Regions from separate parts of the Pseudomonas spartinae genome, predicted to be linked through region 1. Evidence: riboswitches for the same ligand, from Rfam matches in the RefSeq annotation. Region 1 holds a riboswitch; each other region holds the start of a gene.
What was found. Region 1 has a riboswitch for cobalamin ahead of ACN8M7_RS06690 (TonB-dependent receptor). Riboswitches for the same ligand answer to the same signal wherever they lie in the genome.
Positions count from the first base shown of each region.

Region 1 (4,586 bases):
GAAATGCCGCTGACCACCACGCAGAAGACGATCAGTGCGATCAGCATCTTGATCAGCTTGATGAAGCCATCGCCAAGGGGTTTCAGCTGGGTGGATAGTTCGGGCAGGCTGAGGCCGCATATCACGCCGAGCACCAGGCCTATCACGACTTGCAGGAATAGCGAGCGGGGGAGCAGTTTGCTGAACATCGTCGAGGTCTCCGTTCGGCGCGTCATCCATGCCCTCACGGAGGCCCAGAAGCGAACGCCAGATTGTTTTTATGGTCTTACCGGTCTGACCAGTTCAGGCTAAGCGCAAATTTTCCAACCGACAAGCCCCCCGTCTGGCGCGTCACGCCGACCTGGCGTTGGCCAGATCCGGCGAAATGCCCGCAACAGAGCGTGTGAGTGCAGCTGAAAGACCGCTGGTCAGGGGATTTCAAGCGGCGCTGGCCGTGCTGCAGCTTGGGCCATGGCGAGGCGCGGTTACCCTGCGAAAGCGTTGCGATGACCGGTCAGACCGGATAGCGGAGTCGACGCGTGGAATGCGCTCATCGCGCCGAAGCGGCTAGACTGCCGGCCCGTTCTGGAGACCGTCATGAGCCAAGCCCCCTACGCCCGCATCCTGTTCATCGGCCCCGGCCTTGGTCGTGGTGCTGCAGCTGAGCGCCTACAGCAGCGGATCGAGACGCTGCTGGGCGAGGCGCATCTGCATGACAGTGAGCAGGAGAGTGTCTGGCAGGCCATCGATGAGGCGCCGCGCCCGTTGCTGGTGGTCGATCTGGAACCGCGTGCCGATGCTGCGCACCGTGATTGGCTGCGCGAGCGCATTGCCGAGCGTGGCGACGGGACGCAGGTGTTCGTGGTTTGCACGGCGCTGGAGGACACCTGGCTCGATGGTCTGGGCGCACTGTTGGCGCATCGCAAAGCGCATCTGCCCTGCAGTGACGTGCCGCCCGTGCCGGAACACCACGCCTGGTCGCAGATTCCGCCGCACGCGCAGCGCCTGCTGCTGTGCAACGGCCCGCGCTGCACGCGCAAGGGTGCGCTGGGCCTGTGGAAAACCCTGCGCCAGCGGCTCAAGGCCGCCGGTAAGCTGGAGTGTGAGGGGGGCGTGCACATCACCCGCAGCCAGTGCCAGTTCCCCTGCGATCTGGGGCCGACCGCGAGCCTTTATCCACAGGGCGAGTGGTATGGCATCCAGGATGAAGCGGCGGTGATCCGCCTGGTCGACGAGCGCCTGGTGGCGGGTAAGGCGCTGCCGGAGTTGCGTATCGACGAGCAGGGCAACCGTTAGCAACTCGGATTACGCCTGTGGCAAATCCAGGCTACGAGCAATCGCCGCTAAAGCGCCTCCCACAATTGCCCATGCGCCTTGACTTGAGCGGGGTCGGATGGTCATATCCGCCCCGCTTCAGGTGTCTCACGCCGCCGCGCGTGAGGTGAAACGGGAAGTCGGTTGAAGTCCGACGCTGCCCCCGCAACGGTACGCGAGCGACCGCATCGAAACGCCACTGTGCGCCACGCGCATGGGAAGGCGATGCGTTCATGACCCTCGCAAGCCCGGAGACCGGCCTGGAGTCGTTATTGTCTGGCAACCCGCGGTGGGCGGGCGTTGACTCCAGTAGGGTGCCTCGTGCCCCTGTCTGCTGTTGCGCATTTCCATCGGATTGCCGTGCCTTTTCTCTTTGCGATGGAAGCAATATGGCGCGCCATTTCCGCTACAAGAACCTCACTTCTGCATGCCTGAAAGAAGGGTCAGAGCCCGACTCCGGCTATCTGCGAAACAGAATAATGTTATGTTATAACTATAACATTATCGCACCAGGCCCAGGCCCTGAACGGTCGCTACTGACCGCTGCAAAGCCCGATTGCAAAGCCTCGCAGCGACTCGATGAGCCCCGTCAAAGCCCCGGAATTCTTCACGTGCAGCACCTCATGCGTTTCTGTTCTCTGCCTTTGGCATTGTTGGCTGGCGGTACCGCCATGGCCGATGACTCCGCTGTCGATCTCCCTGCTGTCACCGTCCAGGCGCAAGCCTCGGAGGAGGGCGAGACGACCTTGCACACGCCGACCACGGCAGGCTCGCGCCTCGATCTGTCGGCCCTGCAAACTCCGGCCAGCAGCACCAGCCTGAGCGGCACCACAGTGCGTGAGCGCAACAACCGCAGCGTGCAGGACGCGGTGACCCGCACCCCAGGCATCAGCACCATCGGCACGCCGGGTAACGGCGGCACCGCATTGTCGGCGCGCGGCTTCACCGGCCACTCGGCGACCATGCAGCTGTATGACGGCACTCGCCAGTACGTGGGTGCCGGCACCGTGACCTTTCCGGTGGACACCTGGTCGGTGGCGCGCATCGACGTGCTGCGCGGTCCTGCCTCGGTGCTCTACGGCGAAGGCGCCACCGGTGCGGTGATCAACGTGGTGCCGAAGAAGCCGTTTGCCGGCGAGATCCAGAATCACCTGCGCCTGGGCTATGGCAGCGACGACCGCCGCCAGGCTGCGCTGGACAGCGGCGGTTCGCTGAGCGACGCATTGAGCTATCGCTTCACCCTCAACCAGCAGGCCAGCAACGGCTGGGTCGATCGTGGCGATTCCGACAGCCTGGCGCTGAGTGCCGCGCTGCGCTGGGATGCCAGCGATGACCTGAGCTTCACCCTGTCCCATGATCAGGGCGAGCAGAGCCCGGAGCGCTACCTCGGTACGCCGCTGGTCGATGGCAAGTTCCGCGAAGGCATTCGGGATCGCAACTACAACGTCGCCAACGCCGACATCCACTACAACGACCAGATCACCCGCCTGGTGACCGACTGGCGCATTAGCGACGCGCTGAGCGCCAGCAACCAGCTCTACTACATCAAGACCCAGCGCTACTGGCGCAACAGCGAGGCCTATCGCTGGCAGCCGGGCGATACGGTCGAGCGCAGCGAGTTCTACCGGATCAAACACACCCAGGAGCAGGTCGGCGACCGTCAGACCTTCACCCTGGAGCATCCGCTGTTCGGTCTCGATAGCCGCACGGTGGTGGGCGTGGATTACAACCGCATCCACTTCGCCCGTCAGCACGATTTCGCCAGCAGTTTCAGCGACAGCGTGCCGCTGGCCGGTTCCGGCGGCGGTCAGTACCAGAGTACCGACCCGCTCGGCTACGGTCCGCGTGAACGCAACCTGGCCCGGCAATTCTCGCTGTTCGCCGAGAACCGCACGCAACTGACCGAGCGTCTGTCGCTGGTCACCGGCGTGCGCCGCGATCAGGTGCACATCGACCGCAGCAACCTGGTCGATGACAGCCGCGTCGACCGCAGCCTTACGGGCGACAACTGGCGCGCCGGCCTGGTCTTCGCCCTCACCCCGGAGCTGTCGCTGTATGGCCAGTACGCCACCAGCACCGAAGGGGTGAGCAACCTGCTGACCCTCAACCCGACTCAGCAGCAGTTCGACCTGAGTGAAGCCAAGCAGACCGAGATCGGCCTCAAGCAGCTGTTCTGGGGCGGGCAGGGCGAGTGGACGCTGGCCGCCTATCACATCGTCAAGAACAAGCTGCTCAGTCGCGCCACGCCAACTGCGCCCACCGAGCAGATCGGCCAGCAATCCTCGGATGGCCTGGAAGCCAGTCTGGAGCTGGCGCTGGGTCGTGGCTGGCAGGTCTCGGCCAACGCCGCCTTCGTCCGGGCCGAGTACGACGACTTCGTCGAAGGCGGTGGTGACCGCAGCGGCAATCGTCCGAGCAATGTGCCCAAACGCACCGCCAACCTGTGGCTGAACAAGGATTTTGGCAGGGGCGTGGAGGCTGGCATCGGTGCGCGCTATGTCGATGCCCGCTATGTGAATACGGCCAACACCGCCGAGGTGCCGGGTTACACCGTGGTCGATGCGAATATCGCCTGGCAGGTGCTGTCGGACGTGCGCCTGGGCCTGGAGTTGAATAACCTGTTCGACCGCCAGTACGCCACCAGCGCCAGCAGCGACGGCGAGCAGTGGTACCTGGGCGCGCCGCGTTCGCTGTTCGTCAGCGCGGATTACCGCTTTTGAAGCATCTGAGCTGCGCCGCGTGGGTTACTTGCGCGCGGCAATCGGTCAATGGAGTGTTCCCGTGTCAGTGAGCCTTGCCTCGGGCTGGCCAGCCAGTCCGTCGTCGACGCCCAGCCACCGTAGCGCGGCGCCTGAGCCGCGCCTGCGCATCCGTGACCTGGGCTGGTCGCCGGATGGCCAGCGCGTCTTGCTCGACGCCATCGACCTGGAGATCGGTGACGGCGAGCTGCTCGGTTTGATCGGCCCCAACGGCAGCGGCAAGACCAGCCTGCTGCGCTGCGCCTATCGCTTCCAGCGCCCCTGCAGTGGCAGTGTCGAGCTGGGCGGCGAAGCGCTGTGGCAGCGCCCGCCGCGCTGGAGCGCGCAGCGCGTGGCGGTGGTGCTGCAGGAATTCCCGCAGGACTTCGGCCTGCGCGTGCACGAGGTGGCGGCCATGGGCCGCACGCCGCACAAGGGCCTGTTCGATGGCGACGATGGCGAGGATCAACGCCTGGTCATTGAGGCGCTGGCGCGGGTGGGCTTGAGCGAGCGCGCGCAGCAGGCCTTCGCCCAGCTGTCCGGTGGCGAGAAGCA
Region 1 is NZ_CBDAMB010000002.1:615,770-620,355, forward strand. It holds gene ACN8M7_RS06680 (C4-dicarboxylate transporter DctA) at 1-215, opposite strand, end outside; gene ACN8M7_RS06685 ((2Fe-2S) ferredoxin domain-containing protein) at 577-1,275, shown strand; cobalamin riboswitch at 1,378-1,571, shown strand; gene ACN8M7_RS06690 (TonB-dependent receptor) at 1,917-4,013, shown strand; gene ACN8M7_RS06695 (ABC transporter ATP-binding protein) at 4,156-4,586, shown strand, end outside.

Region 2 (4,586 bases), on a different contig from region 1:
GCGCTGACCGGCGGCGCCCTGATGCAGGCCGGCTTTCTCGCCAACGAGAACAAGCCGGTGTTCAAGAGCCATGATCGTTACGGCAATCGCATTGACCTGGTGGAGTTTCACCCGGCCTATCACGAGCTGATGCGCACGGCGGTCGAGCATGGCTTGCCGTCGCTGCCCTGGACCGATCCGCGCGCCGGTGCGCATGTCGCCCGCGCCGGCCTGACCTACCTGCACAGCCAGGCCGAGGCGGCCAGCGGCTGCCCGCTGACCATGACCTTCGCTGCGGTGCCAGCCATTCGCTTGCAGCCCAACGTGGCCGAGCAATGGCTGCCGAAGATCCTCTCCACCGAGTACGACCCGCGCAACCTGCCGATGGAGCAGAAGGCCGGCGTCACCATCGGCATGGCCATGACCGAGAAGCAGGGCGGCACCGACGTGCGCGCCAACACCACCCGCGCCTATCCCATCGGCTTGGGCGGGCCGGGGCAGGGCTACGAACTGGTCGGCCACAAGTGGTTCTGCTCGGCGCCGATGTGCGACGCCTTCCTCACCCTGGCCCACACCGACAGGGGCCTGTCGTGCTTCCTGTTGCCGCGTCACCGCCCGGACGGCACGCGCAACCAGTTCTACATCCAGCGTCTGAAGAACAAACTGGGCAACTGGGCCAATGCCTCCAGCGAGGTGGAATACCGTGGCGCCTTCGCCTGGATGCTCGGCGAGGAAGGGCGTGGCGTGCCGACCATCATCGAGATGGTGGCCATGACCCGCTTCGACTGCATGGTCGGCTCCAGCAGCCTGATGCGCCAGGCACTGACCCAGGCCGCGCACCACTGCGCGCATCGCCTGGTGGGCGGCAAGCTGCTCGCCGACCAGCCGCTGATGCAGAACGTGCTGGCCGACCTGGCGCTGGAGAGCGAGGCCGCGCTGGCGCTGTGCATGCGCATGGGCCGTGCGCTCGACCACGCGCATGACGCGCAGGAAGACAAGTTCGCTCGCCTGGTCACCGCCGTGGGCAAGTACTGGATCTGCAAGCGCGCCCCGGAAATGATCTATGAGGCCAGCGAGTGCATGGGCGGCGCCGGTTACGTCGAAGAAACCATCCTGCCGCGTCTGTATCGCGAAGCGCCGGTCAACTCGATCTGGGAAGGTTCGGGCAACGTGCAGTGTCTGGACGTGCTGCGCGCGCTGTCCAAGGAGCCGGGCGTGCTCGACGCGCTGTTCGCCGAACTGGGTGATGGCCACGGCGATGCTCGCCTGAAGGCGCATATCCAGCGCTTGCAGGCCGATTTTGCCGACACCGCCGACATCCAGTACCGCGCTCGCCAACTCACCGAAGACATGGCCGTGGCGCTGCAGGCCAAGCTGCTGCTGGAGGCGGGCAACAGCGTGGTGAGCGATGCCTTTATCGCCAGCCGCCTGGAAGGGCGTGGCCGGGTCTACGGCACCTTGCCGCGTGGTGTCGACGTCGAGGCGCTGTTGGCGCGCAGTGCGCCCCACCTGGCCTGAGCGAGTGCCGAGGGCGGATTGCCTGGCGCGCTGTTTTTTAGCCGGGCAGGCGAGTAATCTTGCGGCCGATGGTTCTGCGTGCACGCCTGTGACGCGGATGAAAAGGGAACAGGGTGCGGCGAATCTCGCCAATGCCCTGGCTGCCCCCGCAACTGTAAGCGGCGAACGATGCCCTCATGCCACTGACTTCGGTCGGGAAGGCGGGCGAAGTGCCAAGCCGTGAGCCAGGAGACCTGCCATCGACAACGGGCGTTTTGCCTACCCTTCATCCGAATCGTCGCGCGGTGGGCGCGGCAAAGGAACTCGCATGCATATCGAACCGGGCGTCGTCGAAGGCGCCAAGATCCTGCTCAGCTACGCAACGGCCGTCACCGCTTTCGGCCTGACCGCCAAACTCGCCCTGGACAGCGTCCGCAACAATGGCGGCGTCGCCGCCCTGGCGCTGCGCAGTCTGCTGACCACCGCTCTGGTGTTCTGCTTCTTCGAGGTGTTTCCGCATCATGCGGTGGGCGTTTCCGAGGTACACCTGATCCTCGGCTCCACGCTGCTGCTGCTGTTCGGCGCCGGTGCCACGGCCATCGGCCTGGCCGCGGGGCTGTTGCTGCAGGGCTTGCTGTTCGCCCAGTTCGACCTGCCGCAGTACGGCATGAACGTCACCACGCTGTTGATCCCGCTGTGGGGCATCAGCCTGCTGGCCAAACGCATCGTCGCGCCGGGCACCGCCTACGTCGATCTTTCCTACAAGCAGGCGCTGGCGCTGTCGACTGCCTATCAGGGCGGCATCGTTGCCTGGGTCGCGTTCTGGGCCTTCTACGGTCACGGTTTCTCCAGCGAGAACCTGGCGGCAGTGGGCAGCTTTGGTCTGGCCTACATGAGCGTGATCCTGATCGAGCCACTGGTCGACCTGGGCGTGCTGGCCGCTGCCAAGGCCATGTCGCGTTTCAGCCAGGGGCCGCTGTTCAACGTGCGCCTGCACCAGGCGGCCTGACCCCGCCGCTCAGCGGCGGCGCTGCCAGATCATCTTGCCGGTATTGCTCTCGGTGACCAGGTACTGGTCACTGAAGCGGTAGTAGGCGGCGGGTTGATAGTCGGCGGCGCCTGCCAGGCGCACCATCAGCATGCCGTCCTGGCTGCGCCAGTGGCCGCTGTACTGCACTTCGCCCGGGCTGTCGTAGCTCCAGTCGCTGCCGCCGCCAGCAGAGCGGCTCCACTGGGTGACGCTGCCGTCGGCGTTCAGCTGCAGGGTCATCAGGGTGTTGAACGAGGCAAAGTTGGCACCGCCGCTGTTGATGATCTTCTCGTGCACCCAGGTGCCGACCAGCGCCGGGTCCTGCGCGCCGGCAGCGGACGGCGTCGCCGCCGTTGCTGCGGCTTCGCGTTTGAACAGCGCCTGGCGTTCCAGCACCTCGCCGTTGCGAGGGTTGCGTGCGGCAATACTGGTATTGAGCATGGCATTGGCGTAGGTGGCGTTCATGTTGGCCAGCAGCAGGCCGGACTGGGGATCGCTGATCTCGGCACGCAACACCTGGCCGTCGTAACGCCCCCTGAGGTTCAGGCGCAGGGTGCGATTCTCCACGTACTGCCCTTCGACCTGTTCGCCCTGCTGGCGCAGGATCAGCTCGGTAGGCTGGCCATCGAGGGTGGCCCGGTAATGCCCATCGAGGTCTCCGGACCAGGCGCTGACGCATGAGGCGCTGGCCAACAGCAGAACGATTGCACGACGCATGAAGATGACCTCTGACAGTTTGATCCAAGACTAGTCGCTGCTAGTGAGGGGCGAGGGTTGTCGCGCTATGTTTTCCTCTCCGTATGCAGGCAAGATAGGCGCGTACGTTCAGTCAGGAATATGCACAGTGAAAGCCTGCTCAGATGATTTCATCATTGCCCACACCCCCGAAGAGGCAGTCGACCGCCTTGCCGCCCTGCACCAGGAAGCCACCGGTGCGTTGAGCCAGGCGCTCAAGCGTTACCTCAAGGAGCGTATCCGCCCGGATGCCAGCGAGCATTGCCTGTTCCGTTATCCCGAACTGCGCCTGACCTACCTGTGCCAGGGCGAGGTGCCGACCACCGTGCGCGCCTACGCCAAGGTGCAGATTCCGGGTACCTACGCGATCACCGTGACCCAGCCGGCAGCGTTTCGCAAATACCTGCTCGAGCAACTGCGCCCGCTGATGAGTGACTTCACCCTGCGTGTCGAGGTCGGTCGCAGCCAGCAGAACATTCCCTATCCCTACGTGGTCGAGGGCGGCGATGAACTGGCCGGCAGTGGCGTAACCGCCGCCGAACTGGCGCGGGTATTCCCCAGCACCGACCTGTCCGCCGCCACCGACGGTACCGCTGACGGCCTTTACGACTGGGAGAACATCGACCCGCTGCCGCTGGCGCTGTTCGACGCCGCGCGCACCGATTTTTCCCTCAAGCGCATCCAGCACTACACCGGCAGCGACTGGCATCACGTGCAGCCGTGGATCCTGCTGACCAACTACCACCGCTACGTTGACCAGTTCATTCGTCATGGTCTGGACATGCTGGTGGGCAACTCGCGCTTCACCCGCATGGTGCTGCCGGGCAACGTGGTGGTCGAGCGGGGCATGGCCGAAGGCGAGATGCAGGCCATCATCGAGAACGTGGTCTGGCACCGTTACCAGATGCCGGCCTACCACCTGCAGGCCGAGGACGGTCACGGCATCACCCTGGTCAATATCGGCGTCGGTCCGTCCAACGCCAAGAACATCACCGACCACCTGGCCGTGCTGCGTCCGCACTGCTGGCTGATGATCGGCCACTGCGGCGGCCTGCGTCAGTCGCAGACCATCGGCGACTACGTGCTGGCCCACGCCTACATGCGCCGTGACGGCATCCTTGACCGCGTGCTGCCACCGAACATTCCATTACCGGCGCTGGCCGAAGTGCAGCAAGCGCTGCAGGAGGCCGCCAAGCTGGTCACCGGCGAGCAGGGCGACGAGCTGAAGAAGCGCCTGCGCACCGGCACCGTGCTGACCTACGACGACCGCAACTGGGAGCTGCGCTGGGCCCAGGAGCGACCGCTGATCAACCTGTCGCGTGCGGTGGCGGTGGACATGGAGAGC
Region 2 is NZ_CBDAMB010000007.1:67,535-72,120, forward strand. It holds gene ACN8M7_RS16095 (acyl-CoA dehydrogenase family protein) at 1-1,497, shown strand, start outside; cobalamin riboswitch at 1,550-1,752, shown strand; gene ACN8M7_RS16100 (energy-coupling factor ABC transporter permease) at 1,805-2,485, shown strand; gene ACN8M7_RS16105 (hypothetical protein) at 2,495-3,223, opposite strand; gene amn (AMP nucleosidase) at 3,291-4,586, shown strand, end outside.
Region 2: it holds a riboswitch for cobalamin, as region 1 does, so the genes downstream of both, ACN8M7_RS16100 (energy-coupling factor ABC transporter permease) here and ACN8M7_RS06690 (TonB-dependent receptor) in region 1, are expected to answer to the same signal.

Region 3 (4,586 bases), on a different contig from region 1:
GCAGCGTTTCGGCATCGACCTGCTGATCATCCAGCCGCAGCGCCTCGATCAACTTGGCGAGGCCTTCGTGCGCATTGGCCAGCGCATTGGTCGGGCAGAGCAGGGCGAGCGCCTGGCCGCCGAGTATCGGGCCGAACTGACCGCGCTGCGCCAGCGCTATCGGCGTGAGCAGCCGCTGAAGGTGTTCTATCAGATCTGGCACCAACCGCTTTACACCATCGGCGGTGAGCAGCTGATCGGCGACGCCTTGCACGTCTGCGGAGCGCGCAACCTGTTCGCCGACCTGCCGCAACCGGCGCCGCAGGTCAGCGTGGAGGCGGTGCTGGCGCGTGACCCGGACGTGATTCTGGGTGGCAGCAATGCCGAACTGAGCGCCTGGCAAGCCTGGCCGCAGGTGCATGCCGTGCGCTTGGGACAGGTCTGGGCTGTGCCGGACAAGGGCCTGGAGCGGCCCAGCCGGCAGATGCTCGGGGCCATCCAGAAGCTCTGCGAGCGGATGGCGGGGGCACGGTAGCCCTTCTCAGGCGACGCGCCCGGGGCGCCCTACAGCGGTCGTAGGATGCGCCGTACGCGCCAAGGTCAGAGTTGCGGCGTCCAGGTTACGGCGAAAAGCGCGGTACGCCCGGCGCTGTTGTAGCCGAAACGGCCATTGGCTGTGCTGTAGGTCGCTTCTGCGTAATCCTTGTCCAGCAGATTATCCAGCTTCAGGCTCAGCCCCAGTTCCTCATTGGCCTGCCAGGCGGCGCGCAGGCTTAGCAGACCGTAGCCGCTCATTTCGATCTCGTTGTCGGCATCGTCGTAGCGGCCACTGATTGCACGCCAGCCTGCGCCCACCGACACATCGCCAAAGCGGCGGTCGAGGTCCAGGTTCAACGTGCGTTTGGCGCGGCGTTGCAGGGTATGGCCGTTGGCGCGGTCACGCGGGTCGGTCAGGGCTAGAGCGAGACTGCTCTGCCAACCGAACAGTTCCTGCTGTACGGCAGCTTCGAAGCCATGAATCCGGGCTGTCTGGACGTTCTGTGGAATGAAGTTCTGATCCAGGACGATGGCGTCCTCGATATCAGTTCGATACACGGAAGCCTGCAACGATCCTGTGTTGCTGTAGCGGCTGCGCCATTGCAGCTCGTAGCTCTTGGAGCGTTCCGGCGCGAGGTCGGGGTTGCCGTACCACTGATCGTAGAGATCGTTGAAGGTCGGCGCTCGGAAACCTTCGCTGTACGACAGAATCAGGTCGTTGGCACTGTTAAGAGGTAGGGTCAGTGCCGCGTTCCAGGTGTTTTCGCTGCCGAACTGCTGGTTATCGTCGTGGCGCAATCCCAGCTCGGTCGAGAAGGTGTCGCCGGTGTAACGGTGTTGCACGAAGGCCGCACGGTTCCAGCGTGAATCCTCCGCGAAGTCCGCGCTGCTTTGCAGGCGATCCTCATACCAGTCGGCGCCAGTCAGAATTTGCTGGTGGTCGGTGAGGGTCAGGGTATTCACCCAGCTCGCCGAGTCGCGATAGGTGGTGTACGTAAAGAATGAATAGTCTGGCGCTGCCGGTGAGTCATCACCCGTGTCGCGCTGGTCTTTGCTGTGACCCATTTCCAGGCGGCTGCTCCAGCGCTCGTTGAGGCGGCCGTCGATGAACCCGGAAAGGCTGCTGACCTGGAAGTCCGTTGTCGGCAGCAGGCCGGTAAAGACATCGTCGTACTCCACCTGGCCACGCTGATCGAGAGCACTGAGCCCGACCTGCAGATCGTCATTGAATCGGTGCGACAGATTCAGGCTGAGCGAGCGGTTGCGGTAGGCATCGTCGTCGCCATTGGCGCCGAAACCGTCTCGAGTGGCGTCGATGCCGGCGGTCTCGTCCAGGGCTGCGCCCAGATGAAAACGGGTGCGCTCGTCGCCGCCGGAGAGACCGAGGCTGCGCTGGTAGGTGCTGTCACTGCCAGCCGCCAGGCGCGCGTAAGGCTTGAGGCCCTGGCCATCGGCCTGGCGGGTGAATATCTGAATCACGCCGCCAATGGCGTCCGAACCATAGAGTGCCGAACGCGCTCCACGTACTACCTCGATACGCTCGATCTGCTCCGGGGCAAGGAACTCCAGGCTGCTGGTGCCACTGGAGGCCGCCGCGATACGTTGGCCGTCGACCAGCACCAGGGTTTGTGCTGTGCTGGTACCGCGCAGGAAAACGCCCGTCTGGCTGCCAGCACCACCGGTGCGGACGATGCTGAGACCTGGCACACGCTCCAGCAACTCGGCGACGCTGCTGACCTGCAGACGCTCGATATCGTCCCGCTCGAACACGGTCGTGGCCGCAGTGGTCTGCGCTTGCGGTTCGGCCAGGCGTCCGGAGGTGACGATCAGCGGCTCGGCGACATAGGGCTCGGCGGCCAGCGAAAGACCAGGCATGACGGCGATGGCCAGAGCCAGACGGGACAGTTTCATTCTCTTTCCTCAACGGTCGGCAGACGTTCGAGGAGGGTAGACGCAAGCGCAGGCAGGGCAGCGCTTGACCGTGTCGCCCTCCGCAACACCAGTCGCACCGCCTTGGCCGGTCTCCGGGCTGTCGACCCGCGTCCGCCTTCCCAGGCTGGGCCCAGTGGCTGTTGGACGCGGCGCAAGCTCAGCGCTTGCCATCGATTACCGTTGCGGGGGCAGCGTCGGCATCGCACCGACTTCCCGTTTAACGCCGCTTGCGCAGCGCACCCTGGCGGAACATGAATGGCGCGCACCTTAGTGCGCGCGCATATGAATCACAAGCAAGCGCCGCTCATTTAGCGATGAGCGGGCTTCATGCTCAGGCCTGCAGGAGGGCGAGGCGCTCACGTACGGCGCGTTCGATACCGGCGTCGTCCAGGCCGCATTCGGCGAGCATCTGGCTCGGCTTGGCGTGTTCGACGTAGTAGTCCGGCAGACCCAGGTGCAGCATCGCTACCTGGCGGTTCTCGGCGGCGAAGAATTCGCTGACCGCACTGCCGGCGCCGCCCATGATGCTGTTTTCCTCGATGGTCACCAGCAGCGCGTGGCTGCTTGCCAGTTCGCGCAGCAGGGCTTCGTCCAGTGGTTTGACGAAGCGCATGTCGACCACCGTGGCGTCCAGGGTTTCACCGACGCGCAGGGCTTCGGCCAGTTGCACGCCGAAGGCCAGCAGGGCGACGCCCTTGCCTTGGCGGCGCACCACTGCCTTGCCGATCTCCAGCGGCGCCAGGCCAGCATCGAGCGGCGCGTTGGGGCCGGTGCCGCGCGGGTAGCGCACGGCGGCCGGGCCGTCGAACAGGTGGCCGGTGGTGAGCATGCGGCGCAGCTCGTTCTCGTCGCTCGGGGTCATCACCAGCATGCCGGGGATGCAGCGCAGGTAGGAGAGGTCGAAGCTGCCGGCGTGGGTCGGGCCGTCTTCGCCGACCAGGCCGGCGCGGTCGATGGCGAACAGCACGTCGAGGTGCTGCACGGCCACGTCGTGAATCAGTTGGTCATAGGCGCGCTGGAGGAAGGTGGAGTAGATCGCTACCACTGGCTTGGCGCCTTCGCAGGCCATGCCGGCGGCCAGGGTTACGGCGTGCTGCTCGGCAATCGCCACGTCGAAGTAACGATCGGGAAAGCGCTCGCTGAAGGCCACCAGATCGGAGCCTTCCTTCATCGCCGGGGTGATGCCGACCAGGCGGTTGTCGGCGGCGGCCATGTCGCATAGCCACTGGCCGAACACGTTGGAGTATTTCGGGCCGCTTGGCTTCTTCGGCGCGGCGACCGGGGTCACCGGTTCCAGCTTGGTGATGGCGTGATAGCCGATGGGGTCGGCCTCGGCCGGGGCGAAGCCCTTGCCCTTCTTGGTCACCACATGCAGGAACTGCGGGCCATCGAGGTCGCGCATATTGCGCAGGGTGGCCAGCAGCGTGGGCAGGTCGTGGCCGTCGATGGGGCCGACGTAGTTCCAGCCCAGTTCCTCGAACAGGGTGCCGGGCACCAGCATGCCCTTGGCGTGTTCCTCGACCTTGCGCGCGATTTCCCAGGCGCCGGGCAGGCGCGAGAGGATCTTCTTGCTGCCCTCGCGCATGCTGGCGTAGGTGCGGCTGGAGATGATCTTGGCCAGGTAGTTGGACAGGCCGCCGACATTCTTGGAGATCGACATGTCGTTGTCGTTGAGGATCACCAGCATGTTGGCGCCGACATCGGTGGCGTGGTTGAGCGCCTCGAAGGCCATGCCGGCGGTCAGTGCGCCGTCGCCGATCACCGCTACGCTCTTGCGCTTCTCGCCCTTCAGACGGGCGGCGATGGCCATGCCCAGTGCCGCGCTGATGCTGGTGCTGGAGTGGCCGACGCCGAAGGTGTCGTACTCGCTCTCGCCGCGCCGTGGGAAGGCGGCCAGGCCGTCCTTCTGGCGCAGGCTGCCCATGCGCTCACGGCGGCCGGTGAGGATCTTGTGCGGGTAGGCCTGATGGCCGACGTCCCACACCAGGCGGTCATCGGGGGTGTCGAAGACGTAGTGCAGGGCGATGGTCAGCTCGATCACGCCGAGGCCGGCACCGAAGTGCCCGCCGCTCTGGCCAACGCTGTAGAGCAGGTATTGGCGCAGTTCGTCAGCGAGGGTTTCCAGGTCCGCTTCGGCC
Region 3 is NZ_CBDAMB010000012.1:54,976-59,561, reverse strand. It holds gene ACN8M7_RS21665 (cobalamin-binding protein) at 1-514, shown strand, start outside; gene ACN8M7_RS21660 (TonB-dependent receptor domain-containing protein) at 580-2,427, opposite strand; cobalamin riboswitch at 2,515-2,707, opposite strand; gene dxs (1-deoxy-D-xylulose-5-phosphate synthase) at 2,780-4,586, opposite strand, start outside.
Region 3: it holds a riboswitch for cobalamin, as region 1 does, so the genes downstream of both, ACN8M7_RS21660 (TonB-dependent receptor domain-containing protein) here and ACN8M7_RS06690 (TonB-dependent receptor) in region 1, are expected to answer to the same signal.